One region of the Streptomyces sp. NPDC049597 genome, then DNA from elsewhere that is predicted to be linked to it. Evidence: riboswitches for the same ligand, from Rfam matches in the RefSeq annotation. Region 1 holds a riboswitch; the other holds the start of a gene.
What was found. A riboswitch is a leader RNA that binds a small molecule or an ion and turns the genes downstream of it on or off. The one in region 1 is predicted to bind glycine.

Region 1 (10,389 bases):
CGGGACGCGAAGTCGGTGTCGGTGGAGGACACCTTCGACGTGGACCTGCACGACCGGGTGCGGGTGCGGATCGAGGTGGAGCGGCTCGCCGAGCGCTGTGTGCAGCGGCTGCGGGCGGGCAGGCACTCCGGCCGGACGATCGTCCTCAAGGTCCGGCGCTACGACTTCTCCACGCTCACGCGCTCGGAGACGCTCAGGGGGCCGACCGACGACCCGGCCGTGGTGCGCGAGGCCGCAGGCCGCCTGCTGGAGTCCGTGGACACCACGGGCGGCGTCCGGCTGCTCGGGGTCGGGGTCACGGGGCTGGCCGACTACACGCAGGAGGACCTTTTCGCGCAGGCCGCGGCCGAGGAGGCCGCGGCCTCGGCCGCGTCGTCGGGCGAGGCCGGTGAGCCGCCGGAAGGGGCCGAGCGCGAGGAGGCGCCGGTGGAGCCCGGGCCGGCCGGGCCCTCCGCTCGGCACTGGTCCGCAGGGCAGGACGTCCGGCATGCCGTGTACGGGGCGGGCTGGGTGCAGGGCAGTGGCGTGGGGCGCGTGACCGTGCGCTTCGAGGAGCCGGGGTCGCCGCCGGGCCGGGTGCGCACGTTCCGTGTGGACGACGAGGACCTCCAGCCGTCGGACCCGCTGCCGCTGGTACCGGCGGTCTCTTCGCGGACCGAGGCGTCGGGGGAGGAGACGGCTGCCCCGGGGGAGCCGGAGGCGGTCGCCTCGGGGGAGGCGGGGGCCGAGGGGCCCGGAAGAGACGCGGCCGATTCGGGTGGGGCGGGCGGTGGGCCCCTTCACGTGATCGCTCGGCCGGGGCCTGAGGCACCGGGTGAGCCTTCCCCGGGACCGGCGGAGGGGAGCGCGTCAGGTCGGGGCGGCGACGAGCACCCGGTCGCGCCGAGCGCGTGACGGCCGGGGAGCTCCGCGGATCGCGGGGCTCCCCGGGAGCGGAGGGCACTCACCGGGCAGGGCGGTGCGGGCGCTCGCGTAGGAGTGCCATGGCTCGCGGGCTGCCCGGCGGGGGGCTGAGGGGGCTTCGGGAGGTACCGGTGCCGGTGCTCCTGACGGGTCACGGCGGCACGGCGTCGATGCGGGATGTCGCGGCTCGTGGCAGGCCCGGAGAGGGCGCAGGTGGGAGGGGAGGCGGCGTTCAGTCCTCCTGGCCCGTGACCTTGCCGAAGGAGCGGTCACCGGCGGACGGGGCAGGCGTCGGAGGAGCGGAGAGGTCGAGTCCGTAGTGGTGGTAGAGCTGAAGCTCCTGCTCCGGGGAGAGATGGCGGCCGACACCGAAGTCGGGTGCGTCCTTGATCAGGGCGCGCTCGTAGGGGACGTGGAGTGCGTTGTCGACGACTTCGCTCGGCTCCAGGGGCACGAAGGCGTCCCGGCTGAACAGTCCCGTGCGTACGGCGGCCCACTCGGGCTCGCCCGTGGCGTCGTCCAGGTAGACCTCGTCGACGGTGCCGATCTTGTGGCCGTCGCGGTCGAACGCCTTACGGCCTATGAGGCTGCGCGGATCGATATCGGTCTGCACGGTCCCTCCAATGGGTCGCACTGCTCTACAGTCACTACAAAAGTGCACATCTCGGGTGACGGCCACTTGAAGGTTCGTCATAGGAACGCGCTGGTACCCTGGCAATCGGCTGTTGACCCTGTGCGGGAGAGTCCACCGGTGATCCCACCGGCGGCGCCGAAGGAGCAAATCCTCCCCGGAATCTCTCAGGCCCCTGTACCGCACGGACGAGGTCACTCTGGAAAGCAGGGCGGGCGTCGGACGGCATCCGCTCTCACCGACGGTGAAAGCCGGCGCGTCGAGCCATGGCGCCCGGTGAAGCTCTCAGGTTCGAGATGACAGAGGGGGAGGCCGTCCGGGCATCCGCGCCGCGGTGCCCCTCGCAGGTCGCATAAGACCAGGAGGCCTCCCACATGACCACCAACCGCATTCCGCTCTCCCAGCTGGAGCGAGGCACACCCTTCGAGCAGCGACACATCGGCCCCGACGCCGCTGCCCAGGCGAAGATGCTCGCGCAGGTGGGGTACGGATCGCTCGACGAGCTGACCGCCGCGGCGGTGCCGGATGTGATCAAGAGCGCCGAGGCGCTGAACCTCCCCGACGCCCGCACCGAGGCCGACGTCCTCGCCGAGCTGCGTTCGCTCGCCGACCGCAACCAGGTGCTCGCGCCCATGATCGGCCTCGGCTACTACGGCACCTTCACGCCGCCGGTCATCCTGCGCAACGTCATGGAGAACCCGGCCTGGTACACCGCCTACACGCCCTACCAGCCGGAGATCTCCCAGGGACGGCTCGAGGCCCTCCTGAACTTCCAGACCGTCGTCGCCGACCTCACCGGCCTGCCCACCTCCGGCGCCTCCCTGCTGGACGAGGGCACCGCGGCCGCCGAGGCCATGTCGCTCGCCCGCCGGGTCGGCAAGGTCAAGAACGGCGTCTTCCTCGTCGACGCCGACGTCCTGCCGCAGACCATCGCCGTGATCGAGACCCGCGCCGAGCCCACCGGCGTCGAGGTCGTCACCGCCGACCTCAGCGAGGGCATCCCCGCCGAGATCGCCGAGCGCGGCGTCTTCGGCGTGCTGCTCCAGTACCCGGGCGCCTCCGGTGCCGTACGGGACCTGAAGCCGGTCATCGAGCAGGCGCACGGGATCGGCGCGATCGTCACCGTCGCCGCCGACCTGCTGGCGCTCACCCTGCTGACCTCGCCCGGCGCGCTCGGCGCGGACATCGCCGTCGGCACGACCCAGCGCTTCGGCGTCCCGATGGGCTTCGGCGGCCCGCACGCGGGCTACATGGCGGTGCGCGACACGTTCGCCCGCAGCCTGCCCGGGCGCCTCGTCGGCGTCTCCGTGGACGCGGACGGCAACAAGGCCTACCGGCTCGCGCTCCAGACCCGTGAGCAGCACATCCGCCGTGAGAAGGCCACCAGCAACATCTGCACCGCTCAGGTGCTGCTCGCCGTCATGGCGGGCATGTACGCCGTCTACCACGGCCCCGACGGTCTGCGCGCCATCGCGGAGCGCACCCACCGCTACGCCACCGTCCTGGCCGACGGGCTGCGGGCCGGCGGCGTCGAGGTCGTGCACGGCACCTTCTTCGACACGCTCACGCTGCGCGTGCCCGGCAAGGCCGCCGACGTCGTCGCGGCCGCGCGTGAGGGCGGCGTCAACCTGCACCTCGTGGACGCCGACCACGTCTCCGTCGCCTGTGACGAGACCACCGGCCGTGACCAGCTGACGGCCGTGTGGTCCGCCTTCGGGGTCCAGGGCGACGTCGAGGCGCTGGACGCGGCGAGCACCGACGGCCTGCCGGCCGCGCTGCTGCGCTCCGACGCCTACCTGACCCACCCGGTCTTCCACCAGCACCGCTCCGAGACCGCGATGCTGCGCTACCTGCGCAGGCTCGCCGACCGCGACTACGCGCTGGACCGCGGCATGATCCCGCTCGGCTCCTGCACGATGAAGCTGAACGCGACGACGGAGATGGAGCCGGTCACCTGGCCGGAGTTCGGCCAGATCCACCCCTTCGCGCCCGTCGAGCAGGCCGAGGGCTACCTGACGCTCATCCACGAGCTGGAGGAGCGTCTCGCCGAGGTCACCGGCTACGACAAGGTCTCGATCCAGCCCAACGCCGGGTCCCAGGGCGAGCTGGCCGGTCTGCTCGCCGTGCGCGCGTACCACCGCGCCAACGGCGACGAGCAGCGCACCGTGTGCCTGATCCCGTCCTCCGCGCACGGCACCAACGCCGCCAGCGCCGTGATGGCCGGCATGAAGGTCGTCGTCGTGAAGACCGCCGACGACGGCGAGGTGGACGTCGAGGACCTGCGCGCCAAGATCGAGCAGTACCGCGACCAGCTCTCCGTGCTGATGATCACCTACCCGTCGACGCACGGCGTGTTCGAGGAGCACGTGGCCGACATCTGCGCCCAGGTGCACGACGCGGGTGGCCAGGTCTACGTGGACGGCGCCAACCTCAACGCACTGGTCGGCCTCGCCAAGCCGGGCAGGTTCGGCGGCGACGTCTCGCACCTGAACCTGCACAAGACCTTCTGCATCCCGCACGGCGGCGGTGGTCCGGGCGTCGGCCCGGTCGGCGTGCGGGCGCACCTCGCGCCGTACCTGCCGAACCACCCGCTGCAGCCGTCCGCGGGCCCCGAGACCGGCGTCGGCCCGATCTCGGCCGCCCCGTGGGGCTCGGCGGGCATCCTGCCCATCTCCTGGGCCTACGTCCGTCTGATGGGCGGCGAGGGTCTCAAGCGGGCCACGCAGGTGGCCGTTCTCGCGGCGAACTACATCGCCAGGCGCCTGGAGCCGCACTACCCGGTGCTGTACACGGGCCCCGCGGGTCTGGTCGCCCACGAGTGCATCGTGGACCTGCGGCCGCTGTCCAAGGCGACCGGTGTGAGCGTCGACGACATCGCCAAGCGTCTGATCGACTACGGCTTCCACGCGCCGACCATGTCGTTCCCGGTGGCCGGCACGCTGATGATCGAGCCGACGGAGAGCGAGGACCTGGCCGAGCTCGACCGCTTCTGCGACACGATGATCGCGATCCGTGCCGAGATCGAGAAGGTGGCGTCGGGCCAGTGGCCCGCGGACGACAACCCGCTGTGCAACGCCCCGCACACCGCGGCGGCGCTCGGTGGCGAGTGGAACCACGCCTACAGCCGTGACGAGGCGGTCTTCCCGGCGGGTGTGAGCGCTGCGGACAAGTACTGGCCGCCGGTCCGCCGTATCGACGGCGCATTCGGCGACCGCAACCTGGTCTGCTCCTGCCCGCCGCTGGACGAGTACGACAACTGACGTCCCGCGCACATGGATCGGGGCCGGTACGGAGGACTCTCCGGCCGGCCCCTGTTCGTGTCGGTGACCGGCTAGGCGGCCGTCATCACCTGGCCGGTCTCACTCGGCCGGTGCGGGGCGATGATCTGCCCGTCGGGCAGCAGTTCGCCGGTGTCCTCGAAGAGGAGCACACCGTTGCACAGGAGGCTCCAGCCCTGCTCCGGGTGGTGCGCCACCAGGCGTGCCGCCTCCCGGTCGGCTGAGTCGGGCGTGGGGCAGGCTGGCTTGTGCTGGCACATGGATGGGTTCTTTCGCTGCGATGTGGTGAATGTCCTGCGGCTCGATGAGCTGTTCATGGCCGCCCCCGTATCTGTCGGTCGGTCCCAGTGTTCCCCCACGGGCGTCGTTCCGCAGGGATTTCACAGCAGCTCTTCCTACTGATTCATGACGCATCACCCGCGCGAGCGGTTCAGCACAACCCGCCTGTCCTTTCGGGTGGTTCGCAGTGACCCGGCAGGGCTAGTCCGGCCGGGCCATGCGCTGCTCAGCAGTACGCCCCGCGACCGGCCGGTCGCGGGGCGTACGGGAGGCGTGCCGGGTCAGGCGGCCGGTGAGTCGAGCAGGGGCTGCGGTGTCAGCCGCAGGGTCAGCACGGGCAGTAGATCGGCGACCTGGTGCGGCCGGTGAGCCGCGATGCCGGGCGGGGCCGGTGCCAGCGGCACCAGAACGTCGGTCGGCTGAGGAGTGCCGGCGGACGCGTCGGCCTTGATGTCGCGGTGCAGCCAGAGCGTGAGCATGTACAGCTCCGGTACGGACAGCAGCCGCGGCTGGAAAGGTCCTCCCATCGCCTCTGCCTGGCGCAGCGCACGTTCCGTGGAACCGAGATAGGGCCCCTCGAAGAAGTGGGAGAAGGCCCAGCCGTTCGGCGTCAGCCTGGTGTCCGCCGCGGCGACCGCGCGATCGCCGTTGCGGATCAGGAAACGCCAGCCGGTGAGCCGGGTGTACGGGGCCCCGGCGGTCGGGACGACACGGTCCAGGACGTGGACCGGAAGCGGCAGTTCGGGGCTCAGAGGTCCCTGGACGGACCGCAGAGCGGGGGTCGGCGCCTCACGGACGGCCGTGGGGGAACCGAGTGCTGCGAGAACGCTGCGCAGGGCGGGCGCGGGGGCCGGGGGAACATGCAGCGGCATGATGGGTCGCCTCTCACTCAAGAGACACGGTGATGCGGGGAGATGCAGACGGCACTGTCGGCGTACGGGCCGCGCGGGGCCGGAAAGACCACCTGGCGCCGAATCCCGGCCCATCCGCAGAGTTTATACGACCCGTGTTCATTGATTGTTTCCGCTAGCCGTCGCGAAGATTTTTCGCAAGGTGAATACCGGACCGTCCGGGCGTGGGTTTCCGGCGTGTTCTCCGGGGAGCGGGGACGTGGCCTGCGGTTTCCTTCGCGGCGTGGTAGGCCGAATCCGTACGGTGTTTCTGCCCCGGCCCGGATCCGGAAAGTGACCGTCGCAACACACCGCGGGAAGTGCCCGGTGAATGTGCCCCGTGCGTACCTGCTCCAGCCTATCCGGAGCGGACCTGCCGCGCGGGCGTTACGGATCAAAGAGTCTGGGCATTATCGTCCGTGACGCGAGCGGCCCACGCTGCGTGGCTGCCCACTCGAGGAGGGACGCTTCGATGGGGGAGAAGATCGTGGCAGGCGGGTTCGACCTGTCCGATCGTCAACGGTACCGGCGCAAGCTCCAGCAGTGCCTCGCGGGACTGGGGCGGCTGCTGGCGGAGAAGAGGTTCGACCGGCCCAGGAATCTCATGGGGCTGGAGATAGAGCTGAATCTCGCGGATGCGGACGGGGTGCCGAGGATGATGAATGCGGAAGTACTCTCCCGCATCTCGAGTCCTGATTTCCAGACCGAACTGGGAATGTTCAATCTGGAAGTGAACATCGTCCCGCACCGGCTGGACGGGCACGTTTTCGATCAGTTGGCAGAGGAGTTGCGGACCGGTCTGGGATATGCCGACCGCAGGGCCGCTGAAGTGGGCTCCGGGCTGGTGATGATCGGAATTCTGCCCACCTTGCGGCAGCAGGATCTCATCTCCGCCAATCTCTCCGACGTCGACCGCTACACCCTGCTCAACGATCAGATCGTCGCCGCACGGGGCGAGGAGTTCACGCTCGACATCGAGGGCGTCGAGAGGCTGACCTGCACCTCGTCGTCGATAGCCCCGGAATCGGCCTGCACGTCGGTCCAGCTGCACCTGCAGGTGACACCCGCCCGGTTCGCCGATGTGTGGAACGCGGCGCAGGCTGTCGCGGCCGTCCAGGTCGCCGTCGGCGCCAACTCGCCCTTCCTGTTCGGCAGGGAGCTGTGGCGCGAGTCGCGGCCGCCGCTGTTCCAGCAGGCCACCGACACCCGTCCGCCCGAACTCCAGGCGCAGGGAGTGCGGCCGCGCACGTGGTTCGGCGAGCGCTGGGTGAACTCCGCGTACGACCTCTTCGAGGAGAACCTGCGCTATTTCCCCGCGTTGCTGCCGATCTGCGACGACGAGGACCCCCTGCGGGTGCTCGACGACGGCGGGGTCCCCCGTCTCCAGGAGCTCGTCCTGCACAACGGCACCGTGTACCGGTGGAACAGGCCGGTGTACGCCGTCGTCGACGGCGTGCCGCACCTGCGTGTGGAGAACCGCGTCCTGCCCGCCGGCCCCACCGTCGCCGACGTCGTCGCGAACGCGGCCTTCTACTACGGACTGGTGCGGGCACTGGCCGAGGAGACGCGGCCCGTGTGGACCCGGCTGCCCTTCGCGGCCGCCCATGAGAACTTCGAGGCCGCCTGCCGGCACGGCATCGACGCCGAACTGCTGTGGCCGCGCCCCGGCCGCGGCGGAGGCGTCACCCGCGTGCCCGTCACCAAGCTCGTGCGCGACGAACTGCTCCCGCTCGCCGCGGCCGGTCTCGACGCGTGGAACATCGAGCCCGCCGACCGCGACCGGTACCTCGGCATCATCGAGGAACGGTGCAGGCGGCGCACGAACGGCGCCTCGTGGCAGGCGGACACCTTCCACCGGGCACTGGAGGCCGGACTCGAACGGGACGCGGCGCTCGCGGCGACCACGCGCCGCTACTGCGAGCTGATGCGCGCGGGGGAGCCGGTGCACACCTGGCCGGTGGGATTCCCCGGCGCGGGCTCGTGAGCCTGCCCGGCGTCAGTCGGCCGTGCCGTCCTTCTGCGCCACTGCCATGATCGCCTTGAGGATCACCGCCGTGATGTCCGCGGGGTCGCTGACCTCGTAGCCCATGCCGCCCGTCGCCCTGGCGATCTCGTCCAGCTCCTGCAGGTCCGCCTCCGCGCCGATGGCGATGGCGATCATGGGGACCGGGGTGTTGGGATTGCTCAGCTGGTTCAGCTCGGAGACCAGGTTGCTGCGCGTGATGCTGAACCGGTCCTGGTTCGAGCCGTCGGTGAGCACCACGAGCGCGTTGAACTTGTCCTTCACATACGTGTCCTGGGCCTTCCTGTAGACCGCGAGCGTGGTGTCGTACAGGCCGGTCGCCCCGTTGGGGACGGCGGCGAGGCCGGCGAAGGCCTCGGAGAGCCGGGCGCGCTGTGTGCCCGGCCTTCCCGCCGGACCGAGCGGGTCCGTGGGCACGACCTCGCGGTAGTCGTTCGGGCCGTCGAGCCCCGTCGCGAACTCCCACAGCCCCATCTCGTCCTTGGACGTGAACTGGTCGAGCGCCTTCTGCAGTGCCGCCCTGGTGACGTCGATCCGGGTCCGGCCGCCCCGCCCCGGCACCGGCGTCTGCATCGACCCCGAGACGTCGACGACCGTCGTGAGCCGGGCGCTCTGCACGGTGATGGTCCACATGCCGAGCGTCTGCTGGACCGCGTCCGCCGGGAGGGGCTCGGCCGCCGTGCCCTCGGCCGCGAACGGCTGCGGAGCCCGGCCGCCCGCCGCGCGGACCAGCCCCGCGTCCGCGGGCCTGTCCGGCACCCGGAACCCCTGCCGCGCGAGCGCCGTGCGCGAGCGCGGCTCGTCCAGCAGCGCCATGAAGCGGGTGGCAGCCCGGCTCTCGTCAGTGGACAGGTCGGTCTCGTCGACGAGTTCGTAGGGGTAGTCCAGCATCGGGCTGCCGTCCTCGGGATAGAACAGCCGCAGGTCGGGGATGCCTTCGCCGGCCGACGCGTTGTACGCGAAGGCGGCCTGCTCCGTGAGGAACACGGCCTGGTTGCGGGCCGGATCGCCGGCGGCCTCGCCCGCGTCCGCTCGTGCCAGGGTGCTCGCGGCCTCCGTGTCCGTGGCCGACACCCGCTGGGACAGCAGCCTGGCCGTCGCCGCGACGCCGGTGTCCGCCTCCGGGTCCGTTCGCTGCGCGGAGCGGGACACGCTCGTGAGCGCGAGCAGCCCGGTGGCGCTGCGGGCCGGATCGGCCGAGCCGAGGCGGACGTCGTCCGTCGCCGTCGCGGCGTCCGTGAGCTCGGACCAGGTGTACGTCTTGTGCGGCCAGCCCAGTTGTGCGCCGGCCGACGGCACGGTGGCCAGGGTCACGGGTGTGCGGGCGACGTTGCCGGCGGGCGTGAGCGGTACGCCGTCGCCTGTGCTGCGGACGCGTTCGGCCCAGACCTCGGAGTCCGGAAGCCAGACCTCGTAGTCGGGGCTGTTCGACCCCGTCGCGAGCAGGTCCGCCACCTCGTGGTTCTCGCGGGAGACGACGTGCACGTCCATGCACTGGCCGTCGGACCTGATGCCCTCGTCGCGGGCCCGTGCGGCGATCTCCTCGACCACGGGGGCGATGTCCGGGGACGCGGCCACATCGATCCTGACGGCGGAGTCCCGGCAGGAACCCGCGAAGGAGAGCAGCCCGCTCTGCACGGCCGCCCCGCTCCCGGCTGCGACGCCGAGCACGAGAGCGGTGGCGACGACGGTCGTACGACGGCGCACGCGTGGACGGGACCTGCCTCCCTCCGTCGCCTCGGCGTCGGGCAAGCTGTGGTGTCCCATGCGGTGGTGCCCCTCCTTGTGCCGGTGTGCAAGGAAAAAGGGGACCGCGTCATCGTGATGACGTGTGTCCCCCGGCCTGTCGCGCGCGATCTTCGTACCTGCATTCGAGACATTAGCGGGGCGGGGACGGGGACGAGACGGGATTGGCGAACTGGAGGCAGTTGTGCAGGCGGAGCCCGGAGGCGTGACCGGATCTCTTCCCCACGAGGGCGCGTCGCGGAAGATCTTGCGGTCCGAGACGGTGCTGGTCCTCGCGCTGTCGCTGGGCGCGAGCGCGGTCTCGTCCCTGATCAGCTTCGTCGGATCGCTGACGAAGCCAGGGGGGCTCAAGGACCAGGCCGCGATGCTGAACCAGTCGGCCGCACCGGGGCGGCCGTGGCTCGATCTCGCCTGGCAGCTCTTCGGCATCACCACCGCTCTGGTGCCCGTGCTGCTCGTCGCGCACTTCCTGCTCCGGGAGCGTGCCGGACTCGGGGCGATCGGCTTCGACCGGAGCCGCCCGTGGTCGGACCTGGGCAGGGGCGCACTCGTGGCGGCGGGTATCGGAAGCGCCGGACTGGCCTTCTACCTCGTGGCGCGCGCGGCCGGGTTCAATCTCACCGTCGTACCGGAATCGCT
Region 2 (10,389 bases), on a different contig from region 1:
TGGCGGGCGAGGGCAGGTCGCCGTGGAGCAGGATCCGCTCCCGCCGGTCCTCGACCTCCGGGTCCGGCACCGGCACCGCGGACATCAGCGCCTTGGTGTACGGGTGCTTGGGTCCCGCGTAGAGGGCGTCGCTCGGCGCCTCCTCCACCAGGCCGCCCAGGTACATGACCCCGATGACGTCCGAGATGTGCCGGACGACGGCGAGGTCGTGGGCGATGACGAGGTACGTCAGCCCGAGCGACTCCTGCAGCTCCTCCAGGAGGTTGATGACCTGAGCCTGGATGGAGACGTCCAGCGCGGACACCGGCTCGTCGCAGATGATCAGGTCCGGTTCGAGGACGAGCGCGCGCGCGATGCCGATGCGCTGGCGCTGCCCGCCGGAGAACTCGTGCGGGTAACGGGACAGCGCGTTCGCCGGGAGACCGACCTTGGCCAGGATCTCCTTGATCTTCTCGCGGCGCTCCTTCTGGTCCTTGCCGATCCCGTGCGCGGCCATGCCCTCGCTCAGGATCGACTCGATGTTCTGCCGCGGGTTGAGGCTGCCGAGCGGGTCCTGGAAGACCATCTGCAGCCGGCGGCGGAAGCCGCGCATCTCCTCGTTCGGCAGCTTCGCCAGATCCGTGCCGTCGAAGACGACCTCGCCGCCGGTGATGTCCACCAGCCGCAGGACCGCCCTGCCCAGAGTCGTCTTGCCGCAGCCCGACTCGCCCACAAGGCCGTACGTCTGCCCCGCCTCGACCTTGAGCGAGACACCGTCGACGGCGTACACATGGCCCACGGTGCGGTCGAAGAAGATGCCCTTCCTGACCGGGAAATGGACCTTCACATCGTCGAGTTCGAGCAAGCTCATGCCGAGACCTCCGCCTTGGGCTTGGGAAGGACCGGGTTGACGCAGCGCACCTGGTGGCCGGCCGCGCGTGGTTCGGTCAGTTCTGGTGTGCCGGTCAGGCACTCCATCGTGTAGAAGTCGCAACGGGGTGCGAAGGCACAGCCGTCGGCCCAGGCGATCTTGTCGTTGATGGATCCGCGGATCGGGTTGAGCGGCTCGCCGCGCGGCGCGTCGAGCCGCGGGATGGAGCCGAGCAGACCGTGTGCGTACGGGTGGGTGGGGTGCGCGAACAGCTCGCGGCGGCCCGCCGACTCCACCGCCCGGCCCGCGTACAGCACATTGACCTGGTCGCACAGGCCGGCGACGACACCCAGGTCGTGGGTGATCATCAGCAGGGCGGTGCCCTCCTGGTCGACCAGTTCCTTGAGCAGTTCGAGGATCTGGGCCTGGATGGTCACGTCCAGCGCGGTCGTCGGCTCGTCGGCGATGAGCAGCCGGGGCGCACAGGCCACCGCCATGGCGATGAGCGCGCGCTGGCGCATGCCTCCGGAGAGCTGGTGCGGGTACTCCTTCAGCCGCCGGTTCGGATCGGGGATGCCGACCCTGTCCAGCAGGTGGGCGGCCTCCTTGCGGGCGGCCTCCCCCTTCAGTCCGCGGTGGCGCCGGAGGATCTCGGTGACCTGGACGCCGATGGGGACGACCGGGTTCAGCGAGGACAGCGGGTCCTGGAAGATCATGGCGAGCCGGCTGCCGCGCATGTCCCGCAGCTTGCGCGGGCTCATGGTGAGCAGGTTCTCGCCGTCGAAGTCGGCACGTCCGCCGATCTTCACGCCCTTGGCCGGCAGCAGACCCATCAGGGCGAGCGAGGTCACGGACTTGCCGCAGCCCGACTCGCCGACCAGTCCCACCACCTGGCCCTGGTCGACGTCGAAGGAGACGCCGTCGACCGCCGTGGACTCCTTGCGGCCGCGGCCGCCGAAGGTGACGCTGAGTTCGTCAACAGTAAGCAGTGGCATGGGACTTCAGCCTCGCAGCTTCGGGTCGAGGGCTTCGCGCATGGCCTCGCCGAGCAGGGTGAAGCCAAGGGCGGTGATGATGATGCCGACCGCCGGATAGACCGCCATCATCGGCTCGTTGTCGAAGAACCGCTGTGCCTGCGAGAGCATGACGCCCCACTCCGGGATCGCCGGGTCGGGGTTGCCGAGGCCCAGGTAGGACAGGGCGGCCGCCTCGATGATCGCGGTGGCGAGGCTGAGCGTCGCCTGGACGATGACCGGACTCAGCGAGTTCGGCAGGATCTGGGTGAGAACGATCCGCTTCCGGCGTACGCCGAGCGCCTTCGCCGCCAGCACGTAGTCGGCGCCGCCCTGGGCGAGCATCGAACCGCGCAGCAGACGGGCGAAGACGGGGATCTGGACGACACCCACGGCGATCATCACGGTCGTCAGGGACTGACCCATCACCGCGGCGATGGACACCGCGAGCAGCAGCGACGGCAGCGACAGCATGATGTCGGTGATGCGCATGATCACCGTGTCGAGCCGCTGGCCGGACCTGCCGCCGAGAGTGGCGGCGGCGCCGGACACCACACCCACGACGGCGCCGACGACCAGTCCGATGAGCATCGAGACGACGCCGACGAGCAGGGTCTGGCGTGCTCCGACGAGCATCCGGGAGAACATGTCGCGGCCGAGGTGGTCCAGGCCGAACCAGTTCTCGCCGCGCATGCCGACGAATTTGCCCTGGTTGGTCAGGACTTCGTCACGCCAGGTCTGTGCCGTGGGGGCGTGCGGGGCGATCCACGGGCCGACGACCGCCAGGACGACGAACGCGGCGATGATGACCACGCCGATGACGGCCATCTTGCTGGACTTCAGGCGCCGCATCGCCTCGCGCCACAGACTGGCGCCCGAGGTCACCTCGGTCTGCTGCATCAACTCGGCGAGCCGGTCGATCCTGTCTGCCTTCTTGGTCATGGTCGTCACGTCAGTGCACCCGCACTCTCGGGTCGATGATGCTGTACGCGAGGTCGACCAGCAGGTTGATGAGGACGTACACCATCGCGATGAAGAGGATGAACCCGACCAGCACCGGGTAGTCCCGGGCGTCGATCGAGGTGCGGATGAAGGAGCCGATGCCGCCGAAGGAGAACACCGACTCGGTCAGCACCGCACCCGACAGCAGGCTGCCGGTCAGCAGACCGACGGCGGTGACCACCGGCAGCATCGCGTTGCGCAGGACGTGCCGGCCGCGCACGACGCGCTTGTCCAGACCCTTGGACTCGGCGGTGCGGATGTAGTCCTCGCCGAGGACCTCGAGAACGCTGGCGCGGGTCATGCGCACGATGACCGCGAGCGGGATGGAGGCGAGCGCCACAGCGGGGAGGACCAGGTGCATGATCGCGTCCCAGCTGGCGTCCAGTTCACCGGTCAGCAGGCCGTCCAGAACCGCGAATCCGGTGACGTCCGTGGCGTCGAGACCCGTCGACAGCCGCCCGTAGCTCGGGAAGATGCCCAGCTCGACGGCGAAGATGCCCTTGAGGAGCAGGGCGAGGAAGAACACCGGGATACAGATGCCGATCAGCGACCCGGAGACGGAGGCGACGTCGAGCCAGCCTCCGCGGCGCTTGGCGGCCAGGTAGCCGAGCGGGATGCCGACGGCCACCGCGATGAGGATCGCGGCGACGCTGAGTTCCACCGTGGCCGGGAAGCGCAGGGTGAATTCCTCCCACACCGGCTGGCCGGTCTGGGTGGAGGTGCCGAGGTCCAGTTCGAAAATGCGCTTGAGGAAGCGCCAGTACTGGACATGGACAGGCTCGTCCAGTCCCAGCGCCCGGTTGATGCGTGCCACTTCGGCTTCGGTCGCCCGCTCGCCCAGGATCGCTGAGGCGGGTCCGCCGGGCAGCCGGTTCAGCCAGAGGAAGAGGAGAACCGACAGGCCGAGCAGGGTGGGAATGAGCTGTAGCAGTCGTCGTATGACAAGTCGCAGCACCCCGCATGCCCCTTTCTAACGTGCGTCGATGCGGGTCCGCCCGGCCACCTGGAGCAGTGGCCGGGCGGACCCGCTGGTGTGCGATTACTTGAAGGAGGTCTCGGCGAAGTTCTCCTGCGTCAGCGGGGAGACGTTCGGCGGGTTGACGTTCTTGCCGAAGGCGATGGCCGGCGGGGAGGACGAGATCGGGATGCCCGGGACGTACTCCATGATGGCCTCGTTGGCCTTCTTGTACGCCTCGGTGCGGCCGGCGGGGTCGGTCACCTTCGAGGCGGCGTTGACCGCGTCGAAGACCTTCTTGTCCTTGAAGCCCCACTGCTTGTCGGGCCCGGCGAACCAGGTGCCGATGAAGTTGTAGCCGTCGTTGAAGTCACCGGTCCAGCCGAGCATGTGCAGGGCGCAGGAGCCCGCCTCGGTGGCGTCCAGGTAGTCCGGGGCCCACTTCATGGCCTTCGGGGTGACGGTGACGCCGGCCTTCTCCAGGTCGGCCTTCATCAGCTCGAACATGTCCTGCGGAGCGGGCATGTACGGGCGGGTGACCTCGGTCGGGTAGCAGAACTCGATCTTGAGGTTCTCCTCGCCCGCCTTCTTGAGGAGCTCCTTGGCCTTGTTGGTGTCGAACGGGTAGGTCTTCACCTTGTCCGAGAAGCCGGCGACCGTGTCGGGCATGAACTGGGACGCGGCCTTGCCGCCCTCGGGCAGCTGGGTCTTGACCAGGTGCTCGCGGTCGATGGCGTGCGTGAGGGCCTGGCGGACCTCGGGCTTCTTCAGCGCCGGGTTCTTCGACTGCGTCATGCCGACGTAGAAGATGTTGAAGACGTCACGGGTCGGGACCTGGTAGCCCTCGCCCTCGAGGGTCTTCACATCGGCCGGGGCGACGAGGTCGTAGCCGTTGATGTCACCGGCCTGGAGGGCCTGGCGACGGCCGTCCTCGGTGTCGATGGTACGGAAGACCAGGTTCTTGATCTTGGCCTTCTCGCCCCAGTAGTCGTCGAAGCGCTCGAGGGAGACTTCCTTGTTGCCCTTGTTCCACTTCACGATCTTGTACGGGCCGGTGCCGGCGACCGTGCCGGCCTCCTGGCTGTACTTGGGGTACGTGATCGCGTCGCCCTTGGCGGTCGCGTCCTGCTTCGCGTACTCCTTGATCGCCTTCGGCGAGTGGATCGCCAGGGCCTGGAGGGAGAAGCCGCCGGGCAGGTTGGCGGAGGGCTCGTTCACCTCGATGACGGCGGTGTTCTCGTCCTTGGCGGTGCAGGACTTGTAGTTCGCCTTCGGGGCCTCGGGGTCCTCGTTCTTGGCGAACCCGCCCATGATGGTCTGCCAGTAGTAGGAGACCGCGCTGGACTGGTACGTGCCCTTCCAGTTGAACCAGTGGTCGTAGTTCGCGCACACGGCGGCGGCGTTGAACGCCTCGCCGTCGTGGAACTTCACGTTCTTCCTCAGGTTGAACGTCCACACGGTGCCGGCCGGGTTGCTGGACCACGTCTCCGCGAGCCCGCCGACGAGCTTGCTGCCACCGGACTCGTGCTCGAGCAGCGCCTCGAAGGCCTGGCGCGTGACGCGGAAGGTCTCACCGTCGCTCGCGAGAGCGGGGTCCAGAGAACCAGGGTCACCGGCGCCGGCGAAGACGAAGGTGTCCTTCGCCGCCTTGCCGCCGTCCTTGTCCCGCTCGCTGGCGCAACCTGTCGCGATCAAGCCGACGGCAACCGCCGCCGTGATCGCCCGGACAGGCCCGGACTTGAATATTCGCATGGGTCCACCCCTGGTTCACCATGTGGAGTCTTGACCGGCCGAACACTACAGACGGGAGACACCTGGGAGAACGGTCCGGATAACGGTGATACCTAGTCGAGACCCGGACACTCAACAAACCCGCCGGATACGGGACATCCCCACGCGGGAGACGAATTTCCCTGGGAACCGGGAGAGTTCGGCAGCGGTCAGCGAGCGCCGACCGGCGGGTATCCGTAACCGCCACCGGCCGGCTGGGCGCCGCCGTGCGCCTCGCGGTCGTAGAAGGGCCGGGCGTTCGCCCGCATCCACATCGTCACCGGGTCGTACTCGTCCGACAGCGCGACCGTGGAGACCGGCAGCCCGTCCGGGACCGCGCCGATCGACTGCTGCATCATCGCCCGTGCCGCGTCGACCGCCTGGGGTCCGGTGTCGTACAGATCGAGCCCGATGGCGAGGTACGCGGCGCCGACGGACGGCTGCACCCAGGCGCGGCGCAGCGAGCGCACGGCCGGCGTGCGGTGCGCGTTCTGTGTGAGCAGCGCGTAGAACTGGGGGATCTCGACGGCCGGGTCCGACAGTCGCAGCGGGCCCGCGGGCATCCGGTCGAGTCCGGTGGCGATGCGGCGCAGGTCCAGCCACGGGATGCCGACGCCGCCGCCCGACGCGTGCGGGTTGAGCCAGATGCCCCAGCGCTCGGGGTACAGGGCACGGGCGATGTCCCGGCCGGTGACGACCTCGTGCGCGCGGCTCCAGCCGGAGACGGCGAGCTCCTGCGCGGAGGTGACGCACGGCGCGTAGCCGACGCCGTCGACCTCCATGTTCCCGTACTGGGCGTCGGGGGAGCCGGGCTGTCCGTGCCACAGCAGCATCAAGATCCGGCCACCGGGGTCGGCGAGGGCGTGCAGCAGTGCCTCGTACGCGTCGTAGCGCCCGGGAGTCACCTGGCGCAGCATGTGCTCGACCTGCCCGGTCGCCGCGGTGCCTGACGCGCTCACCTGGATTCCGCCCCTCTTCGATCCGTACCCGTGCCCGAGTGGTCCGTCCCTGTGTCAGGGGACCTCCGGCCAGGTCATCAAACCAGCTTAAGCGGCCGTCCTGGCGCCGGCTTGACTTCTACGCGTGATGTCGTTGGTAGAAGGGGCGGACACGCTCCAGCATCCAGTCGCCCACCGGGTCCTGCGCGACATCCAGCAGGACGATGTTCACCGGCCAGGGGACCGGGACGCGGGCGAGCGCGCGGCCGAGCGCGTCCATGGGCGCGTTGCGGTCGGCGCCCTCCCAGGAGGAGAGCTGGACGCCCACGAAGAGGGCCGGCGCCTCGCCCTCGACGGAGGCGAGCACCCGGCGGGCGGTGAGCACGACGCCGGCGGCCTCGAACTCGCCGGCCGCGGCGGCGAGGAAGTCGACGGGCTCCTCCTGCCAGTGCGGCTCGAAGAGCCGCACCCTCCCGCCGGACCCGGGACCGTCGAGCGGCGTGCGCCCCGCGCGGCACAACTCGGCGACGGCGGGCGGCGGAAGGGGAGCTCCGACGGCGCCGCCCGGGTTCACGGCGATGCCGAGCTGCGGGGGCAGGCCACGGGCGAACTCACGGGCGGGGGCGACGGTGAACGACATGTGGGAGCCCACGACGGCGAGGAACTGCTGCTCGGAGCTGAAGACGGGGACGTAGGCGGCGCCCTCGATCTCCATGGTGGGCAGGTCGAGACCGACGCTGTCGGGGCCGCCCCCGTTGGGCAGGGGGACCCAGAGGCTGCTGCGGCCGAGCACCTCGACGAGGCGGGCTCCGGCGGAGGGACTGCCGACGGAGGCGGCGAGGGCCTCCTCCAGCTCGTTCCCGGGCCAGCCGCTGTAGGGCATCTCCATGCGCTCGTCTCTTCCTCCCCGGGGCACGCACCCCGGCCGTGCGTGTTCGCGGCGTCGACGATAATCCAGCGCCGCCCGGGCGTGCGGCGCGGGGCCCGGGCGAAGCCCCGACGAGGCGTCTCTCGCCGAGCCGGCCCGGCGAGAGACTCGGTGAGGCGGGCCGCGCGGCGCGGGGGCCCGGGGCGGAGCCCGCCGAGAGCGCCGCGCACCGGACCGGACCGGCGAGTCGCGGGGCAGAGCCCCGCACCCGCACCCCGGCGTCAGTCCGCCGTGAAGCCGAGGACGCGCAGCCTTCCCGCCGCTTCCCGGTCCAGCAGGACCGCCGCCGCGCAGCCCCGCGGCAGACGGCCCGACTCCGCGTCGGCGATCAGGCGGCCCACCGCCCGGCGGTGGCGGGCGAAGGCGTACCCCGACACTCCGCGGCCCCGCTCGCGCTGGCCCTCCCGCGCCACCCGCGGCGGTACGTCCAGCAGGACGAGATGCAGCGACGTCCCGCGCCGCCGCGCCTCCCGCGCCAGCCAGCGCCGCACCCACGCCTGCGTACCGCAGTCGTGCACGACGACGCTCTCGCCCGAGCGCAGGGCTCGCCACAGACCCGCGTAGTGCGCGAGGCGCACGAGGGGCCGGTAGACGGCGTACGGCAGGAAGCGGGGCATGCGCGCGTCCCACCGGTCACGGGTGTCCTGGGAGTCGATCCCGCGCCCGGTCACCGCGCGCTTCATCAGCGTCGTCTTGCCGCTGCCGGGCAGTCCCGAGACGACCACCACGTCACCGGCAGCGAACACCAGGGCGCGCGGACTGCGGCCCGCACGGGCCCGCAGGTCGCGCAGGACGGGCGCGGGCGCCCCGAGCAGACCACCGACGGAGGCGCCCTGCTGGACGGGCATCCCCGCGGCTGTGGCGGCGTATGCGCCGGACCGCTGCAACATCATCACGCTCCCCCAAGTCGGGTCACCCCACCCTTGCCCATGAAGTGTAAAGAATTGGTAATACAGGACAACCGACTTTGCCTCGGTCCGCGCGCCCCACTCCCGCCGCAGGCATGCAATGATGTGCGCGCCAACTGCATACCGGCCGCTTGAATCCGCGCGGGAGAGTCCCTGCCACCTGGTGTGGCGGGCGCCGAAGGAGCAAGTTCCTCCCTTGAATCTCTCAGGCCCCGTACCGCGTGCGATGAGGCAGATCTGAAAAGCGAGCCGTCCGGACGGCTCCACCCAAGGTGCAAGCCACGACCATCCAAACGCGGGGTCGCGGCGAACCTCTCAGGTTCCGATGACAGATGGGGAGGATTGTCCTCGCAGCCATGCCCTGGGAGCCATACCTATGAGCAACGCCCCCCGTCGTACAGCCCTCGATGCCCTGCATCGTTCTCTGGGCGCGACCATGACAGACTTCGCCGGCTGGGACATGCCCCTGCGTTACGCCAGCGAGCGCGACGAGCACAACGCCGTCCGCACGACGGCCGGCCTCTTCGACCTCTCGCACATGGGCGAGATCACCGTCACGGGCCCGCAGGCCGTCGCCCTGCTGGACTACGCGCTCGTCGGCAACATCGGCACGGTGGCTCCCGGCCGTGCCCGCTACACGATGATCTGCCGCGAGGACGGCGGCATCCTCGACGACCTGATCGTCTACCGCCTCGGCGAAACCGAGTACATGGTCGTCGCCAACGCGGGCAACGCCCAGACCGTCCTCGACGCGCTCACCGAGCGTGCGGCCGGTTTCGACGCGCAGGTGCGCGACGACCGTGACGCCTACGCGCTGATCGCGGTCCAGGGCCCGCAGTCCCCCGGCATCCTCGCCTCGCTCACCGACGCCGACCTCGACGGTCTGAAGTACTACGCGGGCCTGCCCGGCACCGTCGCGGGCGTCCCCGCCCTGATCGCCCGTACGGGCTACACCGGCGAGGACGGCTTCGAGCTGTTCGTCGAGCCGCAGTACGCCGAGAAGCTGTGGCAGGCCCTGACCGAGGCGGGCGCCCCGGCCGGGCTCGTCCCCTGCGGCCTGTCCTGCCGCGACACGCTGCGCCTGGAGGCGGGCATGCCGCTGTACGGGCACGAGCTGACCACGGCTCTCACCCCGTTCGACGCGGGCCTCGGCCGGGTCGTGAAGTTCGAGAAGGACGGCGACTTCGTCGGCCGCGCGGCGCTCACGGCGGCCGCCGAGCGTGCCGAGACGGCGCCGCCGCGCAAGCTCGTCGGCCTGATCGCCGAGGGCCGCCGGGTCCCGCGCGCCGGCATGGACGTGGTCGCCGACGGCAAGGTCGTCGGCACGGTCACCTCGGGCGCGCCGAGCCCGACCCTCGGCAAGCCGATCGCCATGGCGTACGTGGACGCCGCCCACGCCGCGCCGGGCACGCCGGGCGTCGGCGTCGACATCCGCGGCACGCACGAGCCGTACGAGGTCGTGGCGCTGCCGTTCTACAAGCGTCAGAAGTGATCGCCCGCACCCTCTCTTCGTTCACCACCACTCCCCCGCGTACAGGAGAATTCAGGTCATGAGCAACCCCCAGCAGCTGCGCTACAGCAAGGAGCACGAGTGGCTGTCGGCCGCCGAGGACGGCGTGTCGACGGTCGGCATCACGGAGCACGCGGCCAACGCGCTCGGCGACGTGGTGTACGTCCAGCTTCCCGAGGTGGGTGACACGGTGACCGCGGGCGAGACCTGCGGCGAGCTGGAGTCCACCAAGTCGGTCAGCGACCTGTACTCGCCGGTCAGCGGTGAGGTCACCGAGACCAACGAGGACGTCGTCAACGACCCGTCGCTGGTGAACTCGGCGCCCTTCGAGGGCGGTTGGCTCTTCAAGGTGCGCGTGGGCGAGGAGCCGAAGGACCTGCTCTCCGCCGACGAGTACACCGATTTCGCGGGCTGACCCCAGACCTTAGGGACCGAGTGATGTCGCTTCTCAACACCCCTCTTCACGAGCTGGACCCGGATGTCGCCGCCGCTGTCGACGCCGAGCTCCACCGCCA

Region 2: linked by a shared signal. The riboswitch ahead of gcvT (glycine cleavage system aminomethyltransferase GcvT) and the one ahead of gcvP (aminomethyl-transferring glycine dehydrogenase) in region 1 are both predicted to bind glycine.

Annotation. Positions count from the first base shown of each region.
Region 1 covers NZ_JBFAOY010000027.1:9,775-20,163, forward strand. The annotation lists gene AB0K02_RS26140 (DNA polymerase IV) at 1-894, shown strand, start outside; gene AB0K02_RS26145 (PRC-barrel domain-containing protein) at 1,136-1,528, opposite strand; glycine riboswitch at 1,630-1,727, shown strand; gene gcvP (aminomethyl-transferring glycine dehydrogenase) at 1,909-4,794, shown strand; gene AB0K02_RS26155 (DUF5999 family protein) at 4,866-5,072, opposite strand; gene AB0K02_RS26160 (hypothetical protein) at 5,373-5,963, opposite strand; gene AB0K02_RS26165 (glutamate-cysteine ligase family protein) at 6,454-7,965, shown strand; gene AB0K02_RS26170 (substrate-binding domain-containing protein) at 7,978-9,771, opposite strand; gene AB0K02_RS26175 (type II CAAX endopeptidase family protein) at 9,956-10,389, shown strand, end outside.
Region 2 covers NZ_JBFAOY010000030.1:1,522-11,910, reverse strand. The annotation lists gene AB0K02_RS27390 (oligopeptide/dipeptide ABC transporter ATP-binding protein) at 1-850, opposite strand, end outside; gene AB0K02_RS27385 (ABC transporter ATP-binding protein) at 847-1,845, opposite strand; gene AB0K02_RS27380 (ABC transporter permease) at 1,852-2,805, opposite strand; gene AB0K02_RS27375 (ABC transporter permease) at 2,816-3,820, opposite strand; gene AB0K02_RS27370 (ABC transporter substrate-binding protein) at 3,905-5,572, opposite strand; gene AB0K02_RS27365 (enhanced serine sensitivity protein SseB C-terminal domain-containing protein) at 5,761-6,549, opposite strand; gene AB0K02_RS27360 (enhanced serine sensitivity protein SseB) at 6,668-7,417, opposite strand; gene AB0K02_RS27355 (AAA family ATPase) at 7,678-8,349, opposite strand; glycine riboswitch at 8,497-8,594, shown strand; gene gcvT (glycine cleavage system aminomethyltransferase GcvT) at 8,741-9,856, shown strand; gene gcvH (glycine cleavage system protein GcvH) at 9,915-10,289, shown strand; gene glyA (serine hydroxymethyltransferase) at 10,313-10,389, shown strand, end outside.